4 regions of the Streptomyces sp. SJL17-4 genome follow, and region 4 is predicted to be linked to each of the others. Evidence: riboswitches for the same ligand, from Rfam matches in the RefSeq annotation. Region 4 holds a riboswitch; each other region holds the start of a gene.

Region 1 (3,178 bases), 7.1 Mb from region 4:
CGGAGACGTCACGGAAGGAGCCTTTCCAGTACGAGGGTGAGGGCGACGAGTCCGGCGAGCAGGACGCCCGTGCCGGCGAGGAACGGGCGGGACACCGCACACGCGGGCACCAGGACCCGCAGCGTCCCGTCGTACCCCCGCCCGGCGAGCCCCGACTGCAGGCGCTGCGCCCGGTCGAAGGCCCGTACGAACGTGGTCGCACCGAGGCCCGCGAGTGAACGCCAGGTCGCGGCCCGCGTGGTGTGCCCGAGCCGGGCCGCCTGCGCCTGCCGGATCTTGGACATCGCGTCGAGCAGCAGGAAGATGATCCGGTACATCACCAGCGCCACGTCCACCACGGGCGCCGGCACCCCCGCCCGTACCAGCCGGGGCAGAACGTCGGACACCGGCGTCGTGAACGCGAAGAGCAGCACCCCGAGCGAGGCCGAAGCCGTCCGCAGCAGCAACTCGCCCGCGTGCGTCGGACCGTCCGGCGCGAGGGCGACGAGCCCCCGGGTACCGCCCACCTCGAAGAGCAGCGGAATCGCGCCCGTGACACAGAACCCGAGCGGGATGCGGAACGCCCGCCACAGCGCCCGGCCCGGCACACCGGCCGGACCGAGCAGCACCGTGAGCGTGGTCGCCGCGACGAGGACCGCACCCGGCCACGGCGGCAGAGCCACCGCGCACAGGGTGAGACCGAAGCCGAGAAGCGCCTTCTCGGCGGGATGGCGGCGGCGCCAGCGACTGCTGTGCGCCGCCGCGTCGATCGGCAGCATCGGTGGCTACGCGCCCGGCCCGCCGGCGGACCCGCCGCCGAGGGACGGCCCGGTGCCGGTGCGGGAGCCGGTGCTGGTGCCGCTCTCGGACTCCGCGGTCCTGGCCTCGGCAGCCCCTGCGGCATCCGCTCCGGCGCCGTGCGCCTCGGCTGCCTCGGCCGCCTCGGCCCGCGCCGCCCCCTGTCGACGGCCGCGCCGCAGACCGAAGTAGTACGCGAGGACACCGGCGCCGAGGGCCGCCTGAAGGGCGAACAGCGCCGACTCGATCTCCCCGGACGGCGGCTCGTAGAGCGGGCTGAACCACGGCTCGTAGTCCGGCTGGAGCTCGGTGATCGCGGTCTCCGCCTCCGCGTCGGCCCCCGTGAAGGGTTCTTCCTTGTGGTCGCCGAGCCCCAGTGCGAGCGGCAGGACCGCGAGCGCGGCGACGACGAGCAGCAGCAGGGCGTTGATCTTCGCGTTCCGGCTCATCACGCGGTCGCCTCCTCGCGTCGCTCCGACGTGCGCCCGGCGAGGACGCCGAGCCGGATCAGGTCGCCCTTGCTCGACTGGGTGAGCAGGCGCATCACAAGCACGGTGAGCAGACCCTCGCTCACCGCGAGCGGAATCTGCGTGACGGCGAAGATCCCGCCGAACTTGGCGAGCGCGCCGGGGATGCCGCTGCCCGGGTCGGGGAAGGCGAGCGCCAGCTGGACGCTGGTCACGCAGTAGGTGGACAGGTCGGCGACGAACGCGCCGAAGAAGACGGCGACCATCAGCGGCGCACCGAACCGGCGCAGCAGCACGTAGGTCCCGAACCCCGCCCAGGGCCCGACGATCGCCATCGAGAAGGCGTTCGCGCCGAGTGTGGTCAGCCCGCCGTGGGCGAGCAGCAGGGCCTGGAAGAGCAGGGTGATCGTCCCCAGGACCGCCATGATCGGCGGCCGGAACAGGATCGCGCCCAGGCCCGTACCGGTCGGATGCGAGCAACTGCCCGTCACGGAGGGCAGTTTGAGTGCCGACAGGACGAACGTGAAGGCGCCGGCAGCGCCGAGCAACAGGGTGGACTCAGGATTCGACCGCACCTCGCGGGTCAGCGCGCGGACCCCGTGGACGACGAACGGCGCGGACGCGACACTCCAGGCGGCCGCGTGCACAGGGGGCAGATACCCCTCGGCAATATGCATGGTTGGGAGACCCTCTCCAGCACCTCGTGGATGGACAACGCACCCTGGCCGGTCTCCTGGCTGACGGTCATTCCGTCCGACTCCGCCTTCCCACACCACGGCGGTCTCCCGACGTGGTCCAGTGGCTTCCCCGAGGGTGTTCCCCGCGGGGGTGGAGCCGGACCTCCCGATCACAGTGGCGAGGGCCGCACCGGTACTGCACCGGTTTCCCGTACACCAAGGCTCTGCGACATTAGTGTGTTGACCTGCTGGATCACAACACGCCCGCCACCCGGTGGGGCCCCTCGCTCACTCCCCGCAGTCGCCCGGGGCGACTCGGAGCCGAGCTCGGGGCCTCTCCCTCGGGTACTCCCTCGGTCACTCCTTGCGGTAGTCGTACGCCTCCGACGCGGCCGCCGCCACGGCGTCGAGGTCCCCGCCCGCGCTCGCGGTGACCAGGGCGGCGACCGCGCCCTCGACGAACGGCGCGTCCACGAGTCGAGAGCCGTCGGGCAGTTCGTCACCCTCGGCGAGGAGGGCCTTCACGGTGAGCACCGCGCTCCCCAGATCGACGAGGATCGCCACACCGGCGCCCTGGTCGACGCCCTTCGCCGCGCCGGAGATCAGCTCGGAGCTCGTCCCGAGGCCACCGTCGGGGGTTCCCCCGGCCGGGAGGATCGGGGCGAGGTCACCGCCGCCGGCGAGCCCCCGGGCCAGCTCGGCCACGGCGGCCGCGACGGCGGCGCTGTGCGAGACGAGCACGATGCCGACGGAACGGGAGCCGACCGCACCGGAGCCGACCGCAGCGGAGCCGGAGCCGGTCTCCGTCCCCGTCCCCGCTCCTGTCCCCGCTCCCGTCCCCGTCCCGCCACTCATGACGCCCCCTCGGCGCTCGACGTCTCCGTGCGCGCGGTCTCGTCGAGCGCGGCGAACAGCAGCGCCGAGGACGTGGCCCCCGGATCCTGGTGCCCCACCGACCGCTCGCCCAGATAGCTGGCCCTGCCCTTGCGCGCCCGCAGGGGTACGGTCGCCAGGGCGCCGTCCTCGGCCGCCGTGCGGGCCGCGCCGAACGAGTCCCGCAGCCCCTCCACGGCCGGCATGAGCGCGTCGAGCATCGTCTTGTCGCCCGCCTGCGCGCCGCCCAGCTGGGACACGGCGGCCACGCCGGAGCCGAGCGCCTCCGCCAACTGTTCCCGGGTGACGCGCTCGTCGTCGCCCAGGGTCTTGCCGGTACGACGGAGCAGTGTGCCGTACAACGGCCCCGAAGCGCCCCCCACG
Region 2 (3,178 bases), 5.9 Mb from region 4:
GGGCCGGAGCCGTAAACGGAATCCCTTGACGCCGGTTTGAGACACCACAACGCCCGACCCAGTTCACCTTCCGTTCACTCAGGTTGCTTACGTTCGTCCAGCCACTGACCTCAAACGATTGCCTGGGTAAATGGAACACATCACGCTGCTGCTCGCCATTGTGGTCGTGACAGCTCTCGTGTTCGATTTCACGAACGGTTTCCACGACACCGCGAACGCGATGGCGACGACCATCTCGACCGGTGCTCTCAAGCCGAAGACGGCGGTGGCCATGTCCGCCGTGCTGAACCTCGTCGGCGCGTTCCTGTCCGTGGAGGTCGCCAAGACGATCTCCGGCGGGATCATCAACGAAGAGGGCATTCGTACAGAGGTGATCTTCGCGGCGCTGGTCGGCGCGATCCTCTGGAATCTCCTGACCTGGCTGCTCGGACTTCCGTCCAGCTCCTCCCACGCCCTCTTCGGCGGTCTCATCGGTGCCGCGGTCATGTCGGCCGGCTGGTCGGCCGTGAACGGCTCCACCATCGTCACCAAGGTCCTCATCCCGGCCGTCGCCGCGCCGCTCGTCGCCGGCCTCGCCGCGATGCTGGCCACCCGGCTGACGTACAAGATCGGCGCCAAGACCGACGAGAAGCACACCGCCAAGGGCTACCGGGTCGGCCAGATCGCCTCCGCCGGTCTCGTCTCCCTCGCCCACGGCACCAACGACGCCCAGAAGACGATGGGCATCATCACCCTGGCCCTGGTCACCGGCGGCGTCCTCGCCCCCGGCTCCAACCCGCCGATGTGGGTCATCGTCTCCGCCGGTGTCGCGATCGCCCTGGGCACCTACCTCGGTGGCTGGCGCATCATCCGCACCATGGGCAAGGGCCTCACCGACCTCCGGCCGCAGCAGGGCTTCGCCGCCCAGACCAGCGCCGCCACGGTCATCCTGGCCTCCTCGAACCTCGGCTTCTCCCTCTCCACCACCCAGTCCTGCTCGGGTGCCGTGATGGGCGCCGGTCTCGGCCGCAAGGGCGGTGTCGTCCGCTGGTCGACCGCGACCCGGATGTTCGTCGCCTGGGGTCTGACCCTGCCCGCCGCGGGCCTGGTCGCCGCCGGTGCCGAGTTCCTCACCAAGCAGGGCCCCTGGGGCATCGCCGCCGTCGCGGTCCTGCTCGTCGCCGGCTCGGGCGTCATCTGGTCACTGTCCCGCCGCAAGCCGGTCGACCACAACAACGTGAACGCCGCCGCCGACGGCGACGACACTGCCGCCGAGCCCGCGGGTGTGGTGACCACCGCGATCGCGGCCGTCACCCCGCCGCCGGCCGCCGGTTCCGTCGCCGCCGTCGCGGACGAGGAGCTCAAGACCACCATCCCCGCACCGGCTCCCACCGACCCGGCCGCGCCCCCCGCCCCCGCCGCAGCGGTGTAAGGAACGAACGACATGAAGATCGACTGGGCAGCTCTCGGCTCCGTCTTCGGAGTCAGCCTCGTGGCGACCGTCGCCCTGGTGGGCCTCTTCACCCTCGGCATCATCGGCCTCTCCAAGCAGGAGCAGGCCGCCGCCCAGGGAGGCTCCGCCACCCTGGCCCGCACCGGCGCCTACGCCTGCTTCGCCCTGTGCCTCTCGGCCGTGGCGTACGGCATCTACCTGATCGTCGTCTGACGGTCCGAGCGTGACCGGCGGGGCGGTCCGTACCTTCGGGGTGCGGACCGCCCCGCCGCCGTGTTTGTGGTGCTTCGCACAGTGACCCGGTGCAGGTCAAGAGTGAGTTGACGGGTGTTCTCGGGCCGTGGTGGACTGCCGAGGCCATTACGGCGGCAGTAGAGGAAGTCCGGTGCGAATCCGGCGCGGTCCCGCCACTGTGACCGGATCCGAAGGGTCCGGGAGCCAGGAACTCTCGCCGCCGGTCACGTCGATCCAGGGCGCGGACCCTGAGTGAGGACATGCGCCATGCCCGGCCGCAGCAGTACCAGCCGCCTGTCCCCGGACGGATTCGCGTACGGAGCGGCCGCGGGTCTCGCCGTCGATCTGCTCGTCGGCGATCCACGCCGCGGACATCCCGTCGCCGCGTTCGGCCGGGCGGCCGCCGCGGTCGAGAACCGCCTCCACCACGACCACCGCGGCTGGGGTGCCCTGCACACCGCCGTCTGCGCCGGCTCCACCGTCGCCCTCGGAGCGCTCGCCGCCCGGGCCGTACGGAACCGGCCGGCCGCCGCCGTCGCCCTGACCGCCGCCTCCGTGTGGGCGGTCGTCGGCGGTACGACCCTGGGCCGGGAGGCCCGCGCGATCGGCGGCGCGCTCGCCGCCGGGGACCTGGACGTCGCCCGGGAGCGGCTGCCGCATCTCTGCGGGCGCGACCCGCAGTCCCTGGACGGACCCGCGATGGCCCGCGCGGTCGTCGAATCGGTCGCCGAGAACACCTCCGACGCCGTGGTCGGCGCCCTCTTCTGGGGCGCGGTCGCGGGCGTACCCGGCCTCGTCGGCTTCCGGGCCGTCAACACCCTCGACGCGATGGTCGGCCACAAGTCGCCGCGCCACCGCCGCTTCGGCTGGGCCTCGGCCCGGCTCGACGACGTGGCCGGCTGGCCCGGGGCCCGGCTGACGGCCGTCCTCGCGACCGTCGCCGGCGGAAACCCGCGCGGTGCGCTCAACGCCTGGCGAACCGACGCGGCGAAGCACCCCAGCCCCAACGCGGGCCCCGTCGAGGCCTCCTTCGCGGGCGCCCTCGGCGTACGCCTCGGGGGCACCCTGTCGTACGCCGGACGGGTCGAGCACCGGCCCGTGCTCAACGGGACCGGGCGGGCCGTCGAGGTGGCCGACATCGACCGGGCGGTCCGGCTCTCCCGCCGGATCACCGGACTGACCCTGGCCGCCTGCGTGGGCGGCCGGACCATCGTGAGCGCGCTGAAGCGGAGGAACGCATGAGGGGTGGGGGGCTGCTCGTCGCCGGGACCACGTCCGACGCCGGCAAGAGCGTCGTGACGGCCGGCATCTGCCGCTGGCTGGTCCGCAAGGGCCTGAAGGTGGCGCCGTTCAAGGGGCAGAACATGTCCCTCAACTCCTTCGTGACCCGCGAGGGCGCCGAGATCGGCCGCGCCCAGGCCATGCAGGCGCAGGCCGCGCGGGTGGAGCCGACCGCCCTGATGAACCCGGTGCTGCTCAAGCCGGGCAGCGACCGCTCCAGCCAGGTCGTCC
Region 3 (3,178 bases), 2.3 Mb from region 4:
ATCTGGATCCTGCAGACCTTCCCGGCCCTCGTCGGCGGTCTCTTCACCCGCTGGTTCCACCGCTGGGCGCTGCTCGCCGGCTGGGCCGTCGGCATGATCTACGGCACGGTCGCCGCGTACGGGGTCGCCAGCCCGACCCAGAAGCACTTCGGCGGCTCCTCCGCGGAGATCCCGGGCATCGGCGAGATCGGCTACATCGGTCTCACCGCCTTCGTCCTCAACGTCCTCGTCACGGTCGTCCTGACCTTCGTCCTCAAGGCCGTCAAGGCCCCCGAGGGCGTCGACCAGACCTCCCCGGAGGACTACACGGCCGACGCGGGCGACCGCGGGGTCGACCCGAAGCTCGCGAAGCTCGGCGCCGAGACCCACTGATCCACCGCCGGACCTGACGAAGGCCGCCCTGCCTCCCCCGGAGGCATGGCGGCCTTCGCCGTCCCCGGGCGAGGATGCGGGACATGCGCACCGGATCACGACTCACCCTGCTCGCCCTGCTCCCCGTCGCCCTCGCCGTCACCGGCTGCGGCTCCGAGACGGCGGGCGGCCGCCCTGCGCCCGGCCCCGCCGAGCTGGACGCCCGTGCCCGCTGGGCACAGACCGACAAGGACCATGTGTACGTCACCGAGGCCGAGGGCTTCGAGGCCTCCCGGATGGCGTCGGGGGTCATCGGCGACGACGGCTTCCAGGTCACCTACCTGCGGAAGGACGGCGTCCGCCTGACCGTCTCCGCCGAGCGCCGCCCGTTCGCGGAGAAGGAGTGCGCCGCGGCGAACGACGCCGGGCCGGACGGCTGCGTCCGCGACGGCGACCGCTGGTACCTGCGGACCGCCGGGCAGCACGCGTACGTGCGCGCCCAGAACGGGCTGCGCGTCGAGGTCGCCGCCCCTCTCACGGTGGAGCGGGAGGCACTCAAGGGCGCCGCCGAACGCACCCACCGCGCCGACGTCGCCGAGCTCGACGCCGTCCTGCCGGAGCGGACGGGCGGCGGGCAGCCCGTCGAGCGGGGCGATCTCCCGCCGGTGGGGGACGGCGCCCCCGACAACTCGGTGGGCGCCGGTGGCTGAAGCCCGCTGGGGGCCTCCGGCCGGCCGGAGGCACACTGCTCTCATGGACTTCATGATCAGGGCGGTACGGCCCGAGGAGTACGAGGCCCTCGGTGAGCTCACCGCGGGGACCTATCTGGACGACGGGCTGCTGAAGTACGGAGCGGAGGACTCGTATCTGCACGTGCTCCGGGACACGGCCCGGCGGGCGCGCGAGAGCGAGGTGCTCGTCGCCGAGGACGGCGACGGGCGGCTGCTCGGCGGGGTGACCTTCGCCACCGGCGGCACCCCGTGGGCGGACATCGCGGTCGAGGGCGAGGCGGAGTTCCGGATGCTCGTGGTCTCCCGGGAGGCCCGCGGCCGGGGCGTCGGAGAGGCCCTCGTACGGGCCTGCGTCGAGCGGGCACGGGCCCTCCCCGGGTGCCGCCGCCTCGTGCTGTCCACGGACGCCACGATGGTCTCCGCGCACCGGATATACGAGCGTCTGGGCTTCGTCCGCACCCCGGACCGGGACTGGGAGCCGATCCCCGACCACCGACTGCGCACCTACTCCTTGGAGTTCTGAGTCCACGGCGCGACACAACATGTGGGGGGTTCCGCGAGCGACGCCCCCCACATGTATGCTCGTCCTCGCTGTCGACGCAGGGGAATCCGGCGCGAATCCGGAACTGTCCCGCAACGGTGTGCTTCGTACGGATACGACGTATTCGGGCGAGGTGAGTCCGAGGACCTGCCGACGGCGCATCCGGTCCGTCCGTTCCGGGTGCCACTGACGTCCGGGCCTCGCGGAGTGGGCCGGTGGAAGCGTCGCGTCCGGCGTTACGGATGCCCGCCTGCCCGCCTTCCCCCGCCGCGGCCCCGAGCCGAGCGAGGGAGAGCCCCCACGTGACCATCGCGCCCGCCGATCCGGCGTCCGCCGAGGCTACCGCGGTCGAGAGCGACGGCCCCGGGACCGTGCTGCTGCGGACCCTGACCGACCTCACCGCCGATCTCCCCGACACCGACCCCGGCAAGGTCGCCGCCGCCGCGCTCCGCGGCCGCAGCGCCGTCGCGGACGAGGCGGAACTGCGCGAGCTGGCCACCGAGTCGGCCGCCGGTCTGATCGCCGAGGACCCGGCGTACTCCCGGCTCGCCGCCCGGCTCCTGACGATCACGATCGCCGACGAGGCGGCCGGCCAGGGCTCGTTCTCCTTCTCGGCCTCCGTCGCCGTCGGTCACCGCGAGGGGCTGATCGCCGACCGCACCGCCGAGTTCGTGGCGCTGCACGCGGACCGGCTCGACGCGACCATCGACGCGGCCGGGGACGACCGCTTCGGCTACTTCGGTCTGCGCACCCTCTACTCGCGCTACCTGCTGCGCCACCCGATCACCCGCAAGGTGATCGAGACCCCGCAGCACTTCATGCTCCGCGTGGCCTGCGGCCTGGCGGAGGACGCGACGGTCCGCGCGCTCGACGAGGTCACGGCGCTGTACGGCCTGATGAGCCGCCTCGACTACCTCCCCTCCTCCCCCACGCTCTTCAACTCCGGCACCCGCCACCCGCAGATGTCCTCCTGCTACCTCCTGGACTCCCCGCAGGACGAGCTGGACTCCATCTACGACCGCTACCACCAGGTCGCGCGCCTCTCGAAGCACGCGGGCGGCATCGGCCTCTCCTACTCCCGCATCCGGGCCCGCGGTTCGCTGATCCGCGGCACCAACGGGCACTCCAACGGCATCGTGCCGTTCCTGAAGACCCTCGACGCCTCCGTCGCCGCCGTGAACCAGGGCGGCCGCCGCAAGGGCGCCGCCGCCGTCTACCTGGAGACCTGGCACGCGGACATCGAGGAGTTCCTGGAGCTCCGCGACAACACGGGCGAGGACCAGCGCCGGACGCACAACCTGAACCTGGCGCACTGGATCCCGGACGAGTTCATGCGCCGCGTCAACGCCGACGCCGACTGGTCGCTGTTCTCCCCGGCGGACGTGCCCGAGCTGGTCGACCTGTGGGGCGAGGAGTTCGACGCCGCCTACCGCAAGGCCGAGGCCGCGGGCCTGGCCCGCAAGACGATGCCGGCCCGCGACCTGTACGGCCGGATGATGCGGACCCTGGCCCAGACCGGCAACGGCTGGATGACCTTCAAGGACGCCTCGAACCG
Region 4 (3,178 bases):
GACATGGCCGCGGCCCTGACGGGAGCGCTCGGCGAACCGGTGCGCTACCGCCCCCTCGCTCCGGACGAATGGCGTGCGCAGGGATTCCCGGGCGCGGACGAGTCGGGGAACATGTTCCAGTACTACACGGACTGCGAGCAGCACTTCATCGAAGCCCGGGACATCGACGCCGTCCGGGGCCTCAACCCCGCCCTCCAGGACTTCGGCACGTGGCTCGCGGCGCACCAGGACCGTCTGCGCACCGCCTGGGCGTGACCGCCGGACCGCTCGATGCTCGACGGGAGTTCGTCATGCACGATCCCAATCCCAAGCTCACCCATCAGGAACGGAAGATCCTCGAGGGCATCGAGGAAGGCCTTCGGGGCGATGCGTCCCTCACCCGCAGACTGCGTTCGCTCGGAAACACCGGCGCGGGTACGGGAAGCGCGGGAGGCACCTGGGGCGCGGTCCTGCGGCATCGCCTCGGCTGGTTCACCACGGTCCTCGGAATCGCCTGCGTGGCCCTGTTCCTCCTCGCGGTCGCGTCCACGTCGTCCGGCCCGCTGTGGCTCTTCGCCGCGGTGTGGGTGGTCACCGCGGTGTGCCTGATGCGGCTGCTGCTGCGGGCGGTGGCCCGGCGGAGGAGCGCGGCGGCGCGGCGCACGGCGGACTGACGGTCCGTACGCACGGCGCACCGGTGGCTGACCGAGCCGCGCGCGCCGGGGCCTGTCGCATGAATCCCGGCATCAGGGGCAGCCGCCCGTGGAAGGGAAGCGGACCCGGCGTGGGATTCGACGGAAGGAACCCGATCATGCGCAAGAGCACCGTGCAGAAGGGCAAGGGGGCCATGAAGGAGGTCGCCGGGAAGGCGACCGGCGACTCGCGCCTGGAGGCGGAGGGCGAGGCCGACCGGATGGCGGCCAAGGCCCGAGCGGCGATCGAGAGGGTGCACGAGAGCGCGCGGAAGGCGCGCGACGACATGAAGCGACACGAGTCCTGAGCGAGGCGAGTCCTGAGCGACGCCGGTCCTGAGCGAGGCGAGTCCTGAGCGACGCGCTCCATAGGCGGCCCGGGGTCGGACGAAGATCGACCTGTGGTAGCTTGCCCGGGCCAGTCGCACCTCTGTACGTATCGACACGGTATGTGCACGGGTCAGGGAATCCGGTGGGAATCCGGAGCTGACGCGCAGCGGTGAGGGTGACGGGCGGAGCATCGGCCACTGGGCCCCATGAGGGCCTGGGAAGGCGTTCCGTCCGGACGACCCCGAGTCCGAAGACCTGCTGGCGGCCCGGGGGGCGGGCATCGCCGCCCGGGGAGCACCGTACGACAGGCTCCGCGCATGAGCCGTGACGCAGAGGACTCCTTCCGTGCCCTTCGCACACCCTGTCCGTTCCGCCGCGCCCCTCGCACGCCCCGTCCGTTCCGCCGTGCTGCTCATGGCCGGCGCCGTTCTCCTGACCGGCTGCGGTTCCGGTTCCGGCTCCGGTTCTGGTTCCGGCTCCGGTTCTGGTTCCGGCTCCGGCGGTGCGACGCCCTCGTCCGGGGCGCAGGCCACGGACTCCGGCCGCACCGTCCTCCCGGACAACTGCGGGCAGCGGGTCGAGGTCGACCGCGCGCCCCGCCGGGCCGTCGCCCTCGATCAGGGCTCGGCCGAGATCCTGCTCTCGCTCGGCCTGGCCGACCGCATGGTCGGCACCGCCACCTGGACGGACCCGGTCCTCAAGGGCCTGGAGAAGGCGAACGCCGCCGTCCCCCGGCTCGCCGACCGCTACCCGTCGTTCGAGAAGGTCCTCGACACCGAGCCCGACTTCGTCAGCGCCTCCTTCCTCTACACCGTGGGCAAGGGCGGTGTGGCGCCCCGCGAGCAGTTCACGAAGCTCGGCGTGCCCACGTACGTCTCCCCCGCCGACTGCGTCGGCAAGGACAACAGCGGCGACGGCGACGGCGTGCGGACCGAGCCGCTGACCATGGACACCGTGTACGGCGAGGTCCGCGACCTGGCCAGGATCTTCGGCGTGCCGGAGCGCGGCGAGAAGCTCGTCGGGGAGCTCCGCGCCCGGGTGGAGAAGGCCAGGGCCGGTGCGGACTACGGCGACGCGTCCGTCCTGTACTGGTTCTCCGACTCCCAGGGGCCGTACATGGCCGGATGCTGCGGGGCGCCGGGGATCGTCAGCGGGACGCTCGGCGTGAAGAACGTCTTCGACGACACGAAGGAGGAGTGGCCGCAGATCAACTGGGAGACGGTCGTCGACCGCGATCCCGACGTGCTGGTGATCGCCGATCTGACCCGCAAGGCCCAGTCGGCCGAGAGCGCCGCGAAGAAGATCGAGTTCCTGGAATCGCACCCGGTCACCCGGAACATGACGGCGGTACGGAAGAAGCGGTACGTGGTCCTCAGCGGCCAGGCCATGAACCCCACCATCCGTACCGTCGAGGGCATCGAGAAGGTCGCCGCCGCGCTGCGGACGTACGGGCTCGCGAAGTGACGGGGTCCACGCCGGGCGCTGTGGCCGGGACGGGCCGGAAGCGCCCCGGGCCGGCCGTCTCCCTTCCCTCCCGGGCGCTCCCGCCGATCGCCGGGGCGGCCGGGATCGTCCTCCTGTGCGCCTCCGTCGCCCTCGCCCTCACCATCGGACCGGCCGACATCCGCGTCGCCGACGCCTGGTCGGTCGTCGTCTCCCACCTGGGCGGGAACCCGTCCGGACTGAGCGCGATCCGCGACGGCATCGTCTGGGACCTGCGGCTGCCCCGCACTCTCCTCGCGGCCGTGTGCGGCGCCGGACTCGCCGTCTGCGGCGCGGTGATGCAGTCCCTGCTGCGCAATCCGCTCGCCGACCCGTTCGTCCTCGGCGTCTCCTCCGGCGCCTCGACCGGGGCGGTCGCGGTCGTCGTCCTCGGTGCGGGCGGCGGCCTGTTGTCCGTCGCCGGAGGCGCCTTCCTCGGCGCGCTCTGCTCCTTCGCCCTGGTCCTGCTGCTGAGCCACACCCTGGGCGGGTCGACGGACCGTGTCGTCCTCGCGGGGGTCGCGGCGATGCAGCTCTTCTCCGCGCTCACCTCGTTCGTGGTGATGACCGCCGCCGACGCGGAGACCACCCGGGGCATCCTCTTCTGGCTGCTCGGCTCGCTCAGCGGGGCGGGCTGGACCGACGTCGGGGTGTGCGCGGCCGTCCTGGCCGGCGCACTGCTGGTCTGCGGCGGG

The links. Region 4 has a riboswitch for cobalamin ahead of N5875_RS02885 (ABC transporter substrate-binding protein). Riboswitches for the same ligand answer to the same signal wherever they lie in the genome.
Region 1: another riboswitch for cobalamin. It lies ahead of N5875_RS35115 (energy-coupling factor ABC transporter permease); the one in region 4 lies ahead of N5875_RS02885 (ABC transporter substrate-binding protein).
Region 2: another riboswitch for cobalamin. It lies ahead of N5875_RS29785 (cobalamin biosynthesis protein); the one in region 4 lies ahead of N5875_RS02885 (ABC transporter substrate-binding protein).
Region 3: another riboswitch for cobalamin. It lies ahead of N5875_RS13130 (ribonucleoside-diphosphate reductase subunit alpha); the one in region 4 lies ahead of N5875_RS02885 (ABC transporter substrate-binding protein).

What each region holds. Positions count from the first base shown of each region.
Region 1 covers NZ_CP104578.1:7,815,435-7,818,612, forward strand. Annotated here, with positions in the region: gene N5875_RS35100 (ATP-binding cassette domain-containing protein) at 1-12, opposite strand, end outside; gene cbiQ (cobalt ECF transporter T component CbiQ) at 9-758, opposite strand; gene N5875_RS35110 (energy-coupling factor ABC transporter substrate-binding protein) at 765-1,226, opposite strand; gene N5875_RS35115 (energy-coupling factor ABC transporter permease) at 1,226-1,921, opposite strand; cobalamin riboswitch at 1,950-2,157, opposite strand; gene N5875_RS35120 (PTS fructose transporter subunit IIA) at 2,279-2,776, opposite strand; gene dhaL (dihydroxyacetone kinase subunit DhaL) at 2,773-3,178, opposite strand, start outside.
Region 2 covers NZ_CP104578.1:6,629,634-6,632,811, reverse strand. Annotated here, with positions in the region: gene N5875_RS29795 (inorganic phosphate transporter) at 131-1,411, shown strand; gene N5875_RS29790 (hypothetical protein) at 1,424-1,645, shown strand; cobalamin riboswitch at 1,768-1,900, shown strand; gene N5875_RS29785 (cobalamin biosynthesis protein) at 1,934-2,908, shown strand; gene N5875_RS29780 (cobyric acid synthase) at 2,905-3,178, shown strand, end outside.
Region 3 covers NZ_CP104578.1:3,031,893-3,035,070, forward strand. Annotated here, with positions in the region: gene N5875_RS13115 (sodium:solute symporter family protein) at 1-372, shown strand, start outside; gene N5875_RS13120 (hypothetical protein) at 456-1,061, shown strand; gene N5875_RS13125 (GNAT family N-acetyltransferase) at 1,105-1,605, shown strand; cobalamin riboswitch at 1,644-1,793, shown strand; gene N5875_RS13130 (ribonucleoside-diphosphate reductase subunit alpha) at 1,926-3,178, shown strand, end outside.
Region 4 covers NZ_CP104578.1:699,912-703,089, forward strand. Annotated here, with positions in the region: gene N5875_RS02870 (NmrA/HSCARG family protein) at 1-255, shown strand, start outside; gene N5875_RS02875 (hypothetical protein) at 291-653, shown strand; gene N5875_RS02880 (CsbD family protein) at 791-979, shown strand; cobalamin riboswitch at 1,134-1,258, shown strand; gene N5875_RS02885 (ABC transporter substrate-binding protein) at 1,416-2,465, shown strand; gene N5875_RS02890 (iron chelate uptake ABC transporter family permease subunit) at 2,552-3,178, shown strand, end outside.